Prochlorococcus marinus CUG1415: one gene and its partner. The protein of the gene in region 1 binds, or shares a complex with, the protein of each later gene. Links are inferred from orthologs where the notes say so. Each region holds a gene or a part of one and is shown on either strand. Other genes may lie near its edges.

Evidence for each region. The genes of interacting proteins can lie anywhere in the genome.
Region 2: the proteins of mfd (region 1) and uvrA are in contact, whole or in part, in a crystal structure (PDB 4DFC), measured with the Escherichia coli proteins. The link is inferred for Prochlorococcus marinus CUG1415 from one-to-one orthologs.

What each region holds. Positions count from the first base shown.
Region 1 is NZ_JAAORL010000001.1:905,987-915,422, forward strand. The notes cover bases 3,123-7,223. They hold mfd (transcription-repair coupling factor), read left to right. Parts: upstream 3,123-3,510; coding sequence 3,511-7,023; downstream 7,024-7,223. Other genes in these bases: HA143_RS05165 (TerC family protein), read right to left, coding at 3,123-3,437; HA143_RS05175 (hypothetical protein), read left to right, coding at 7,094-7,223. In the rest of the region: HA143_RS05150 (TldD/PmbA family protein), read left to right, coding at 1-391; HA143_RS05155 (TldD/PmbA family protein), read left to right, coding at 395-1,747; fmt (methionyl-tRNA formyltransferase), read left to right, coding at 1,744-2,730; more of HA143_RS05165, read right to left, coding at 2,727-3,122; more of HA143_RS05175, read left to right, coding at 7,224-7,255; HA143_RS05180 (DUF4335 domain-containing protein), read right to left, coding at 7,717-8,304; HA143_RS05185 (DUF3038 domain-containing protein), read right to left, coding at 8,309-8,833; HA143_RS05190 (DUF2949 domain-containing protein), read right to left, coding at 8,873-9,070; HA143_RS05195 (FAD-dependent monooxygenase), read right to left, coding at 9,076-9,436. UniProt on the Escherichia coli protein: Couples transcription and DNA repair by recognizing RNA polymerase (RNAP) stalled at DNA lesions. Mediates ATP-dependent release of RNAP and its truncated transcript from the DNA, and recruitment of nucleotide excision repair machinery to the damaged site.
Region 2 is NZ_JAAORL010000002.1:659,150-662,662, reverse strand. What follows is about bases 1-3,419. They hold uvrA (excinuclease ABC subunit UvrA), read left to right. Parts: upstream 1-315; coding sequence 316-3,219; downstream 3,220-3,419. Other genes in these bases: HA143_RS09680 (AAA family ATPase), read left to right, coding at 1-260. Also shown: HA143_RS09670 (glycosyltransferase), read left to right, coding at 3,421-3,513. UniProt on the Escherichia coli protein: The UvrABC repair system catalyzes the recognition and processing of DNA lesions. UvrA is an ATPase and a DNA-binding protein. A damage recognition complex composed of 2 UvrA and 2 UvrB subunits scans DNA for abnormalities.

The DNA of each region.
Region 1 (9,436 bases):
AAGTGGAAGAAGACAAAATTATTCTTTTGCTGCAGCTTCACGAATGAGAAATACTTATATAGCTAAAGGTGAGCACTCGAAAGAGGATTTAATCAATAGTATTAGTGATGGTCTTTACTGTAAATCAATGGGTGGTGGCAGTGTAGGTGCTACAGGACAATTTAATTTTGCAGTAGAAGAAGGATATCTTATTAAAAATGGAAAATTAACTAATCCAGTAAAGGGAGCAACATTGATTGGTGAGGCTAAAGAAGTTATGCCAAAAATATCAATGTGCGGAAATGACCTCGAATTAGCTCCTGGATTCTGTGGATCCATCAGTGGAAGTGTCAACGTAACTGTAGGCCAACCTCATATTAAGGTTGATTCAATCACTGTTGGCGGAAGATAGGATATGAATTCAAAAGAAATAACAACTCAAATCTCTGAAGCTGCAGATTCTCTAAATCTTAAAAAATGGGATTATGGTGCAAGCTTTTCTAATGATTATTCTGTCCAAGTTGATAAAGGTGAGGCTAAACAACTTAAGGCATCACAAAAGCAAATTATAACTATAAGAGTTTGGAACGAATCTAATTTAGTTGGTATTACAACAACTAGTGATATAAGTGAATCTGGTATTAAAAAAGCTCTAAATCAAGCAAATATTGCATCTGATTTTGGCAACAAGAATGAAAGAACAGAATTTTCACCACTAGCCAATGATCCTATTAAAGTTAAGGACTCAAAAAAAAGAAATCCTGTTGGTATAAAAAAATTACTTACTCTTTTAAGAGAAGCGGAAGTAAAACTATTAGAAAGCCATGAATCCATAAAATCTGTTCCTTATAATGGTCTATCTGAGAGTTTTTATGAGAGAGTTTATGCAAATAGTGATGGTGCCTTTCGGAGTTATACTAAAAGTCAAGCTGCACTCTATTTATATGCAAGAGCAGAAGAGAAAAATAAGAAACCTCGTAGCTCAGGTTCTGTAAAACTTGGATATGGAGTTGAAGATATAGATATAGAGTCGTGTATTAAAGACGCTTCTAATAAAACAGTTTCTCATTTAAATTATTCATCTATTAAAACTCATAAATATTTAATATGTTTTTCCCCTGAGTCTTTTTTAACGATCATTAATGCCTTTAGTTCAATGTTTAATGCTAGAAGCATTTTAGATGGAGTTAGCTTATCTAATAAAAATTCTATTGGAGAGAAACTATCTACAGAAGCACTTAATATTTATGATGATGGTCTTCACGAACAGAATATTTCTTCATCACCATTTGATGGAGAGGGAACTCCAACCAAAAGACTATGTTTAATTAACAAAGGGAGACTTGAAAATTTTATGCATTCTGAATCAACTGCAAGAATATTTAAAACAATGCCCACTGGCCACGCTGGACTAGGATCAAAAGTCTCAGTATCTCCTGATTGGATAGTAGTTGAGAAATCAGAGGAAAACTCAAATCTAAAAACAGCATTAGATCACTCTACTTATGAGGGAGAATTTGTTTATATTGAAGAATTAAATGCAATCCATGCAGGTGTCAGAGCAAGTCAAGGTTCATTCTCTCTTCCATTTGATGGATGGCTCTATAAAAACGGTAAGAAAATCTCAATAGAATCTGCAACTGTAGCGGGGGATATCAAATATCTTTTGAAGAATATAGTAAATATTGAATCAAACCAAGAAGTAACAACAAGTGGAATTTCTCCACATATATGGGTAGATGAATTATCAATAACTGGTGACGCGTGAGAATTATATTCTGGGGAACACCTGAATATTCAATTTTGAGCCTTGATATTTTTATTAAATCTAAGCACGAGGTAATTGGAGTAGTTAGCCAACCCGATAAGAAAAGATCTAGGGGAAATAAATTAATATCCTCACCTGTTAAAAGATTTGCCGAGCAAGAATCTATAAAAATTTATACTCCAGAAAAAATCAGGGGCAATATAGATTTTATAAATGAACTTAAATCACTATCATGTGATCTATTTATTGTTATAGCTTACGGGAAAATATTACCCAAAGAGATATTGGAAATCCCAAAATTTGGATGTTGGAACGCACATGCTTCATTACTCCCAAGATGGCGTGGTGCAGCCCCAATCCAATGGTCACTAATAAAAGGCGATGAATTTACTGGTGTAGGAATTATGAAAATGAATGAGGGACTAGATACTGGCGACTTATTATTGGAAGAAAAAATTAAAATTTGTAATGACGATAATTTAAATACACTATCAGAAAAACTTAGTATTTTATCTGCAAAATTATTTTTAAATGCCACATCACTAATCGAAGAAAATATTTATAAAAATACTAATTCTCAATTAACAAAACAAAATTCCCTTGGAAGAGAAATTACTTACGCAAGAATGATTGAAAAATCAGACTTTAGGGTTGATTGGGGTAATGAGGCAATTGAAATTTCTCAAAAAACAAAAGGATTATACCCACGAGCAAATACAACTTTTAGAGGTAAGAACCTAAAAATACTTAAAATCAAAGTTTTGAGTAGTGATGAAATTAAAAATGAAAAATACCTTTTCATGAGCAATTATTCAAGACCAGGTATTATTCTTGCTGTAATAGAAAATGAAGGGATAATAATTTCAACTAAAACTGATCCGATTATTTTGTTAGAAGCAAAACTTGAAGGCAAAAACATTTCTAGCAAAAAGCAATTGATACAACAGTTAAATCCAACAGTAGGTGAATATCTCTCAGATTAAGTTTTAGATTCTTTTTTAGAGAATCCCCAAATGAAGGCAAAAAGAATTAAAAAATAAAAATAATAGTCTGGAAGAATGGATTCTTTAATTAAAGTATTTAGTAAAAGTTTAATCCCCACTATTAAAATTGCTACGTAACCGGCTGTTTCTAATCTAGAAAATATATCCAGAAGTTTTAGGAAAATCCCCGATGTAAATCTTAAGGCTAATACTCCAATCACTGCTCCAAATATAATTAATATGTATTGATCACTGATAGCTACTGCAGTAGTGATACTATCTATTGAAAAAGCAAAATCAGTAATTGAAAGAAGCGCTACAACCCTTAAGAACCTAAAATTATTTTTATTATTATTTGTCCCATTTTCAGTGTTTTCTATATCTGAATTTAAAAAAACATTTGAGAAGAATAAGTATATTAAATAAAAACCAGCAAAAACTCTAATAAAAATAAACTTGAGAAGAACATTAGATAATATGATCAGAATAATCCTAAATAATAAAGATATTGTTATGCCAATATTTAAGGCTCTTGACCTTAATTCTGAACTGTCGAGGGATTTAGTAAGAGAAGCTAGTGCGACAGCATTATCTGCTGATAATAATAATTCTAGAGCAATTAATATTGGTAAAAGTGTAAAGATTTCATACCAACTGTCTACCTGATCTAGTGTGGGTATAAAAGAATTTATTGCAGCCGAATCCATAAAATATTATTCACAATCATTATAAAATCTAATATAATAGATCCGATATTGTATTCAAGATTAATATATATAAATGAGTTTAAAAACTTTAGTTGATTATATTTCGAACTCACAAATTACTTCTGAATTAATAAAAAGAATTTCAAAAAATAATGAATTAAATATTGTTGGTTCAAGTAGATATGCAAAATCAATAATCTTAGATAGCATCGCAAAAAAAGAGAAAAAAAATATATTATTAATTTGTCCTAATGTAGAAATTGCCTACAAATGGATTGGTTATTTTGAAAGTATAAATGATAAAGAAGTTTTATATTATCCTCCAACAGAACATCTACCATACTCATCAATTAATAAATCCAAAGAGATTGAATTTACTCAGCTTACTGTTTTAACCAAATTAAGAAAAAAAGAGAAAAGTGAACTTAATATTGTTATAACAACAGAGAGATCACTACAACCTCATCTAATAAATAAAAACTTATTAATTGAAAACAAGTTAGATTTGCAAAAAGGGGTTCAAATCGAGATTCAAGAATTAGCAAATAAACTAACTTTGCTTGGTTATACGAAGGATAATGTAACTTCAACAGAGGGATTCTGGAGTAGGAGAGGGGAAATAATAGATATTTATCCTGTAAATAATGAGTTTCCTATAAGATTGGAATTTTTTGATAATGTAATTGAGAAGATAAGAGAATATGATCCCCATACACAGAAAACATTAGAAAGTATAAATAATATTGAAATAATACAGGCTGGATTTGATTTGCTAATAAAAGATAAGTTAAATAATTTTTCTAAGAATGGTATTTTTAATTCAGAAGATATAAATAAAAATAATCTTGATCGTTATTTAGGAATAATTGAAAAACAACCCTCAAATATAATAGATTTTATTAATAGAGAAACAATTCTTGTAATTGATGAATTAGAAGATTGTACGAAATTTGCAAATAATTGGTATCTAGATTCAGAAAGTAATTTTGATAATTGTGAGTATGAATTAAATGAGAACCTTAAAAATAATGATATTGATTTAGAGGCCAAACCTAATTTACATTTAAAGTTTGACGAAATATTAAATTCTCTAGGAAATTTTAATTTGATAAAATTTTATGAATTTGAATCTAAAGTCAATATTGATAATAAGTTTTTGTTAAATGATAAAAGAATAAATTCATACTCTAAAAATATAGGAAAATTATCCAATGATATAAATAAAAATATAAAAAATAATGAAAAAGTATGGATATTATCCGCACAGCCATTAAGAACTAGGACTTTACTTTTTGAGCACGAATGTAATACAAACTTCTTAAACAATCCTAATGATATTGAAGAAGCATTTAAGTCAATTAATAATTCAACTCCTTTAATTTTAAAAAATAAGAACAATTATGAAATAGAAGGTTTTTATCTTCCGATATGGAAAGTTGTCCTGATAACAGATAAAGAATTATTTTCACAACAATCTCTTTTTAATAATGTATTCATCAGAAGAAAAAAAAGAAGTGTAAATTCAAATATAAATGTAAATAAGATTAGTCCCGGTGATTTTATTGTTCATAAAAATCATGGAATAGGAAAATTTTTAAAAATAGAAAAAATAAATATAACTGGAGATTCAAGAGATTATTTAGTCATTCAGTATCAGGATGGGAAGATAAGTGTTGCCGCTGATCAACTTGGTAGTGTTAACAGGTATAGATCAAGCGGAAAAATAAAGCCAAAAATAAATAAATTAGGAGGGACGGAATGGGAAAGAATAAAAGATAAAAATAAGAAACAAATCAAAAAAGTTGCCGTCGATATTTTAAAACTTTATGCAAAGAGAGAAAAATTAAAGGGGTACATTTACCCAGAAGATGGTCCTTGGCAAGATGAATTAGAGGAATCATTCCCTTATCAACCAACACCTGATCAAATTACTGCTGTAGAAGAAATAAAATCTGATATGGAAAGCGATAAGCCAATGGATAGGCTAGTTTGTGGAGATGTAGGATTTGGCAAAACAGAAGTCGCTGTTCGGGCTATTTTTAAGGCTATTACATCAGGTAAACAGGTAATATTACTAGCACCCACAACAATCCTAGCTCAGCAACATTGGAGAACAATAAACAATAGATTTACACCTTACCCAATAAAAGTATCATTACTCAATAGATTCAAAACCGTTAATGAAAGAAAGGAAATCTATGCAGGCTTGAAAAATAACAAAATTGATTTGGTTGTAGCTACGCACCAAATTTTAGGAAAAGAATTAGAAATTAAAAACTTAGGACTACTTGTTATTGATGAAGAACAAAGATTTGGAGTAAGGCAAAAGGAGAAAATTAAAAAAATCAAAACCAATATAGACGTTTTAACTCTCTCGGCAACTCCAATTCCAAGGACTCTTTATATGAGCTTATCTGGACTAAGACAAATGAGCTTACTTAATACTCCTCCTCCATCAAGAAGATCAATAAAAACATATTTATCTGAAATAGATATGGATGTTATAAGAACTGCCATTAATCAAGAACTTGATAGGGGAGGTCAAATTTTTTATGTTCTTCCAAGAATTTCTGATATTGATCAAGCTGTAAACAAATTAAAAAAAATGTTTCCAAGCTTAAAATTCATTGTTGCTCATGGGCGAATGAACGAAACAGAGCTTGAAAATGCAATGATTGCCTTCAATAATGGCGAAGTAGATCTAATGATATGTACAACAATAATTGAAAGTGGATTAGATATCCCTAAAGTAAATACAATTATTATTGAAGATTCTCACAAATTTGGTCTATCACAACTTTATCAACTTAGAGGAAGAGTTGGTAGAAGTGGAGTACAAGCACATGCTTGGTTATTTTATCCAAATATAAATAAAATTAATGACGCTGCGAAACAACGATTGAAAGCAATAAAAGATTTCTCGGAATTAGGAAGTGGATACCAACTTGCAATGAAAGATATGGAAATAAGAGGTGTTGGAAGTTTACTAGGAGAAGAACAAAGTGGAAAGGTTAATGCTATTGGATATGATTTATACATAGAAATGCTACACGAAGCAATTTCAGAAATAAGCGGTCAAGAAATACCAGAAGTTAGCGACACACAAATTGATCTTCCAATAAATGCATTTATACCTGCAACATGGATATTAAACAGGGAAGAGAAGCTTGAGGCTTACAAATCAGCTACTGAATGTTCTAATAATAATGAATTAACTGAATTAGCCACAGACTGGATTAATAGATATGGAACATTGCCCAAACCTGTTGAAGCATTAATTATGTTGATGAGACTGAAGTTACTCTCTAAAAGATGTGGATTTAGCAAAATTAAACTTAAAAAACCCAACATCGTTATAGAAACTAAATTGAAAAAATCTACTTTTAAAATACTTAGAAATTCATTACCTAGTGGAGTTCAGAATAAATTTAATTTTGAGCAGGGGGAACAATGGTCCTTAATAACTATAAGAGGTTTAGGAGTTACTGAAATTCAAAATCAAATTGATCAATTAATGTTTTGGTTTGGGTTATTTATCAAAGAAATAAATAATTTTGACAAAGAACTTCTTATCAAAAAAGAATAAATTATTAAAAAATTATTTTAAATCCGCGAAAGAGTTTATTTTCGGTTAGGTTTATAAGAAATTTTATTACATGGGTGAATATATAGACGTCGGAATTCAAAATTCGATTCTACCCTTATCAATAATTTTGTCTTCAATTATACTTGGTGCATATGCACTATTCGGAACAGAAGCAGAAAATGATGACGATGATTCTGATTCTGGTGGTGGTGGTTTAATGCAACCAATCTGAAATTATTTATAACTAATCATTCTCGTTTTTCTCTTTGTAATCCTAAATAATCTATAAAGAGAACCTGCCAATAAAATTAATGTAACCAAAGTAGAAGTCAAAAGAAAAATAACCAGAAAAATATCGTATAAATAAGAAAAAAGATCAATTATTAATATAAAAGATTTATTTAAATTAATAGGCAAATTTTGAAAAAGCATATTTTTATTAGGTATTAAATAATTTATATAAACTAAAAAAAGACTCATAAAAAACATAAATGCAGATTCAGTAAAAAGTCTTTTTTTAGATTTTCTTCTTAAACTTAATTTTTTTTTAAAAATATATTTATCCGACTTCTTATTTAAATTTGGGATGTTTAAATCTGCCATATATCAAAGCTCAAAGAATAAATTAATAATTATTCTAAAAAGAGAATTTTCCTATAATAACGTTTTTGTAGTAATGATGCTATTAAGTTTTTATTTTTGATTAATTAGTTCTTTTTTATCATTAACGACATCAGGATTATAAAAATACATAAAAGGTGAAGATATTAGAGTTAAAGAACAAATTGCAATAACCGGGTGTAGAAAAAAATTGAAAAGTTTAACTTTATTGTTTAAGCTAAATCTTACTTTTTTAGGAATATCATTAAAAACACCAGTTTTTTTAATTCTGACTCTTGATGATTCATTTAACTGATCAAAACAATTTATGATATCTGACAACAATGAATTGCCAATTTTTATAATTAGTGGTTTTACCTCTGGCTTAGAACTCTTAAGAACAAGGTTATGTATGTGTAGATTTTCGGCTTTTATATCAATCAATTTTGATTCATATAAAGGGTTTTCGTTATTTATTAGAAGATTTGAATAAATATAAAATGCCTCCATAATTGGCACTAAATGTTCAAGTTTACCTTCAATAAGTGGTTTATCAATTATGGTTAATTTCCATTGTGAAATTATTGATATTTGATCATTATTTTCATTATTTGAAAAATCGGGTAATCCTATGATTTCGAGATTAACTGAAGATTGATTAAACAATAATCTATTCTGCATGATATTAAAAATTGAATAAAAGCTTTTTCAACTTTTGATAACCCTGATTTGAGATGCAAAGTGATAATGTAAGCATTGACTTTATAATAATCTCATCATTTACAGTTTGATTTAAGAGTTTTTTTACTCTAATACTATTTATGTTAAACCTCTCGTTAATTAACTCTAAAAATCTTTTTTTAAAATCATTCCAAATAACTGAATTTTTTTCAAGATCTTCTTTAGATTGAAGTAACTCTCGGATATAAGGATATAAATATCTCGACATTTCAGCAGTAATTTTAATTAAGGCATCAAATTCCTCTGATTTAATATTGTTTTTCAAATATGATTTTCTCAATGGATTATTATTCCTAAGTTTCCAAATAGTTACTTTATTTGGCAAAACATCATTTAAATTAAGTCTATTTGATAAAGCGTAAAGGGATTGTATCCCATTTAAATCTATGGTCTCTAGGATTAATAAAAATAAATCAAGTTTCTCTATAGATTGCCTTGATATGTGATTTCCTTTTGTTAAAAAAGTAATTGTTCTTGATTAAGCTATAACTAAATTATAACAGAATTATTATTCCATTTTTTCAAATAAAAATGAATATAACTTATCAAGTTCTTCATTAGTTAGCATTCCATAACTCCATAATAAGATTGGTAATGAAGTATTATTTTTTATTGATAATTTCAGACCAAGTTCTATTGATGACTCATCTAAACCTATCTCTTCAAGTAAATAAATTATCATATTCTTTGATAAATAATTATTCATGAGTTTTATTTAATTCTTGAATAAATAAGAGATTTAGTCATTTGATTAAGGACTAACTTTCTTATAAAAATAAAATTATTTAATAGTAAAAATGAAAATTTTCTTATGGGAAATAAAAAATAGTTTCTATTTGCAAAAATACATATCAAAGAGTCAGTTATGATAATAGTAATGATAATATCTAAAATTCTGCGTGAAAAATACTTAAATTTAAATAACATCAAATGCATTTTAGTAACATCATTATTTTTGTTAAAAAGATCAAAAATAGTGTTAACATCTCTCCAGCAAACATTTAGACCCTGACCACCTACAGGATGAAATGTATGAAATGCATCACCTACAAAAACTAATTTTTTAAAATTA
Region 2 (3,513 bases), on another replicon or contig:
TATTTTCTTTGGTTGAGCTTATAAAAGAAATTTCTAAAAATCAACAAGTCTTATGCATTACACATCAGCCTTTTTTAGCTGCTGCAGGATCAGCGCATTTTAAAGTATATAAAAATGTAATTAATGGAATAACTTATACTTCAATATCAAAATTAACTACAACAAAAGAGAGAAAACATGAATTAATAGAACTGATTGGAGGAGGTTTTGGCGAAGCAAATGATTACGCTTCTAAACTTCTTGTCAGGGCAGCTGCATAAATTAGAAAAAATTCTACTATAATTGTATTTTTTAAATCATTCATTAGATTTAAACATGGCTACAAAAATTGATAATAGCTTTGAAGAAGATAATGCAATTATTATTAGGGGAGCTCGTCAGCATAATTTAAAAAATATAGACCTTTCTCTACCTAGGAATAAATTTATAGTTTTTACTGGTGTGAGTGGAAGTGGTAAAAGTTCTTTAGCCTTCGATACGATTTTTGCTGAAGGTCAAAGAAGATATGTTGAAAGTCTTTCGGCATACGCAAGGCAGTTTTTGGGTCAAGTAGATAAACCAGATGTTGACAATATTGAAGGTTTATCTCCTGCTATTTCAATTGATCAAAAATCTACAAGTCATAATCCTCGATCAACAGTTGGAACAGTAACAGAGATACAAGATTATTTAAGATTATTGTTTGGTCGTGCTGGCGAGCCGCATTGTCACCACTGTGGGATTCCAATTGCGCCGCAAACAATTGATGAAATGGTTGATCAAATTCTTCTCTTGCCAGAAGGAACAAGGTATCAATTGTTGGCTCCTGTTGTAAGAGGTAAAAAAGGAACACATACAAAATTAATAAGTGGACTAGCTGCTGAAGGATTTGCTAGAGTAAGAATCAACGGAGAGGTAAGAGAACTTGCTGATAGCATTGAATTAGATAAAAATCAAATTCATAATATTGAGGTAGTAGTTGATAGATTAATTGCAAGAGATGGAATACAAGAAAGATTAAATGATTCTCTACAAACTTGTCTTAAAAGAGGTGATGGCCTAGCAATAGTAGAAGTTGTTCCAAAAAAAGGAGAAAACTTACCTTCTAACTTAGAGAGAGAAAAACTTTACTCAGAAAATTATGCATGTCCTGTGCATGGCTCTATTGTTGAAGAACTTTCTCCTAGATTATTTTCTTTTAATAGCCCATATGGGGCGTGTCCAGATTGTCATGGGATTGGTTATTTAAAAAAATTTACTGCTGATAGAGTTATACCTGATAAAACATTGCCTGTTTATGCTGCAATAGCTCCTTGGAGTGAAAAAGATAATACTTATTACTTCTCTTTACTTTATTCTGTAGGACAAGCTTATGGTTTTGAATTAAAAACTCCTTGGAAAGATTTAAGTGATTTGCAAAAAAAAGTTTTACTTTTGGGATCAGATAAACCAATATTAATTCAAGCTGATAGTCGCTTTAAAACTTCAAGTGGTTTTGAAAGACCTTTTGAGGGAATTTTGCCAATATTAGAAAGGCAATTGAATGAAGCCAATGGAGAATCAGTAAAACAAAAATTAGAAAAGTATTTAGAATTGGTTCCCTGCAAGACATGCTCTGGAAAAAGATTAAGGCCTGAGGCTTTGGCCGTTAAACTTGGTCCATATAATATTACTGACTTAACTTCTATAAGTGTTTCTGACACTCTAACTAAGATAGAGCTCATAATGGGATTAGGTAAGACCAAGAAGGAAAATATATCTTTATCACAAAAACAAAAGCAGATAGGTGAATTGGTTTTAAAAGAGATTCGTTTACGTTTGAAGTTTTTAATTAATGTAGGTTTAGATTATTTAACTTTAGATAGGCCAGCCATGACTTTGTCTGGCGGAGAAGCACAGCGTATTAGATTGGCTACGCAAATAGGTGCAGGTCTTACTGGTGTTCTATATGTACTAGATGAACCAAGTATTGGTTTACATCAGAGAGATAATGACAGATTATTAGAAACTTTAAAAAGCCTAAGAGATCTTGGAAACACTTTAGTTGTTGTTGAACATGATGAAGATACTATGAAATCCGCAGATTATCTAGTAGATATTGGTCCAGGAGCGGGTGTTTATGGTGGTGAAATAATTGCTAAGGGATCATATCAAGATGTTGTGAAATCAGATAGGTCATTAACTGGTGCTTATCTTAGTGGTAGGAAATCGATTCCTACCCCAAAAGAACGTAGATCATCTGTTAAAAAAAGTTTAATTTTAAATAACTGTTCAAAAAATAATTTAAAGAATATATCAGTAGAATTTCCACTGGGAAGATTGGTTTCTGTAACTGGTGTTAGCGGTAGTGGGAAAAGTACCTTGATAAATGAATTGCTTCACCCTGCTTTGTGTCATTCTCTAGGATTAAAAGTTCCTTTTCCGCAAGGGGTAAAAGAGTTGAAAGGCATAAAGGCAATTGATAAGGTTATCGTTATTGATCAATCTCCAATAGGAAGAACACCAAGATCAAACCCTGCCACCTATACAGGTGCTTTTGATCCTATAAGGCAGATATTTACTGCCACAGTGGAAGCAAAAGCAAGGGGTTATCAAGCTGGCCAATTTAGTTTTAATGTGAAAGGAGGTAGATGCGAAGCGTGTAAAGGCCAGGGAGTCAATGTTATCGAAATGAATTTTTTACCTGATGTTTATGTTCAATGTGAAGTATGCAAAGGAGCTCGATTTAATAGAGAAACTCTTCAAGTTAAATACAAAGGTTTCAATATATCTGATGTTTTAGAGATGACTGTTGAACAAGCTGCAGAAACTTTTTCTGCTATACCTCAAGCTGCTGATAGATTATCTACATTGGTAGATGTCGGCTTAGGATATGTCAAATTAGGTCAACCAGCGCCTACATTATCAGGCGGAGAGGCTCAAAGAGTTAAGTTGGCAACAGAATTATCCAAAAGAGCTACTGGAAAAACTCTATATTTGATTGATGAACCAACTACAGGTTTAAGTTTTTATGATGTTCATAAATTAATGGATGTGATACAACGTTTGGTAGATAAAGGTAATACTGTAATTGTTATTGAACATAATTTAGATGTAATTAGATGCTCGGATTGGATTATTGATTTAGGACCCGATGGAGGTGATAAAGGCGGCGAAATTATTGCAGAAGGTATTCCTGAGGATGTAGCTAAACATCCCACTAGCCATACAGCAAAATATCTTAAAAAAGTTCTCAAATAACAAATCTTTGTTGCATTTCTTTGTATTTTTAATTATCTGAGAAAAGCGATATCCTTTCTCAAGGGTGTATAAACAGCTGCAGTAACTGGTTTTTAAAAACTCTTGAACTTAAAAAAAATTTAAATCATAATGCTTTCTTAAGATTTTCTTGGGGAATTCATCTTATTTGTATTAAAAGCGGTTGATCTGAGGATGTGCTAAATGAGACTTAAATTTTTACATTTACATTTACATGGTCTTATACGCTCTAAAAATCTTGAATTAGGCAGGGATGCAGATACGGGAGGGCAAACA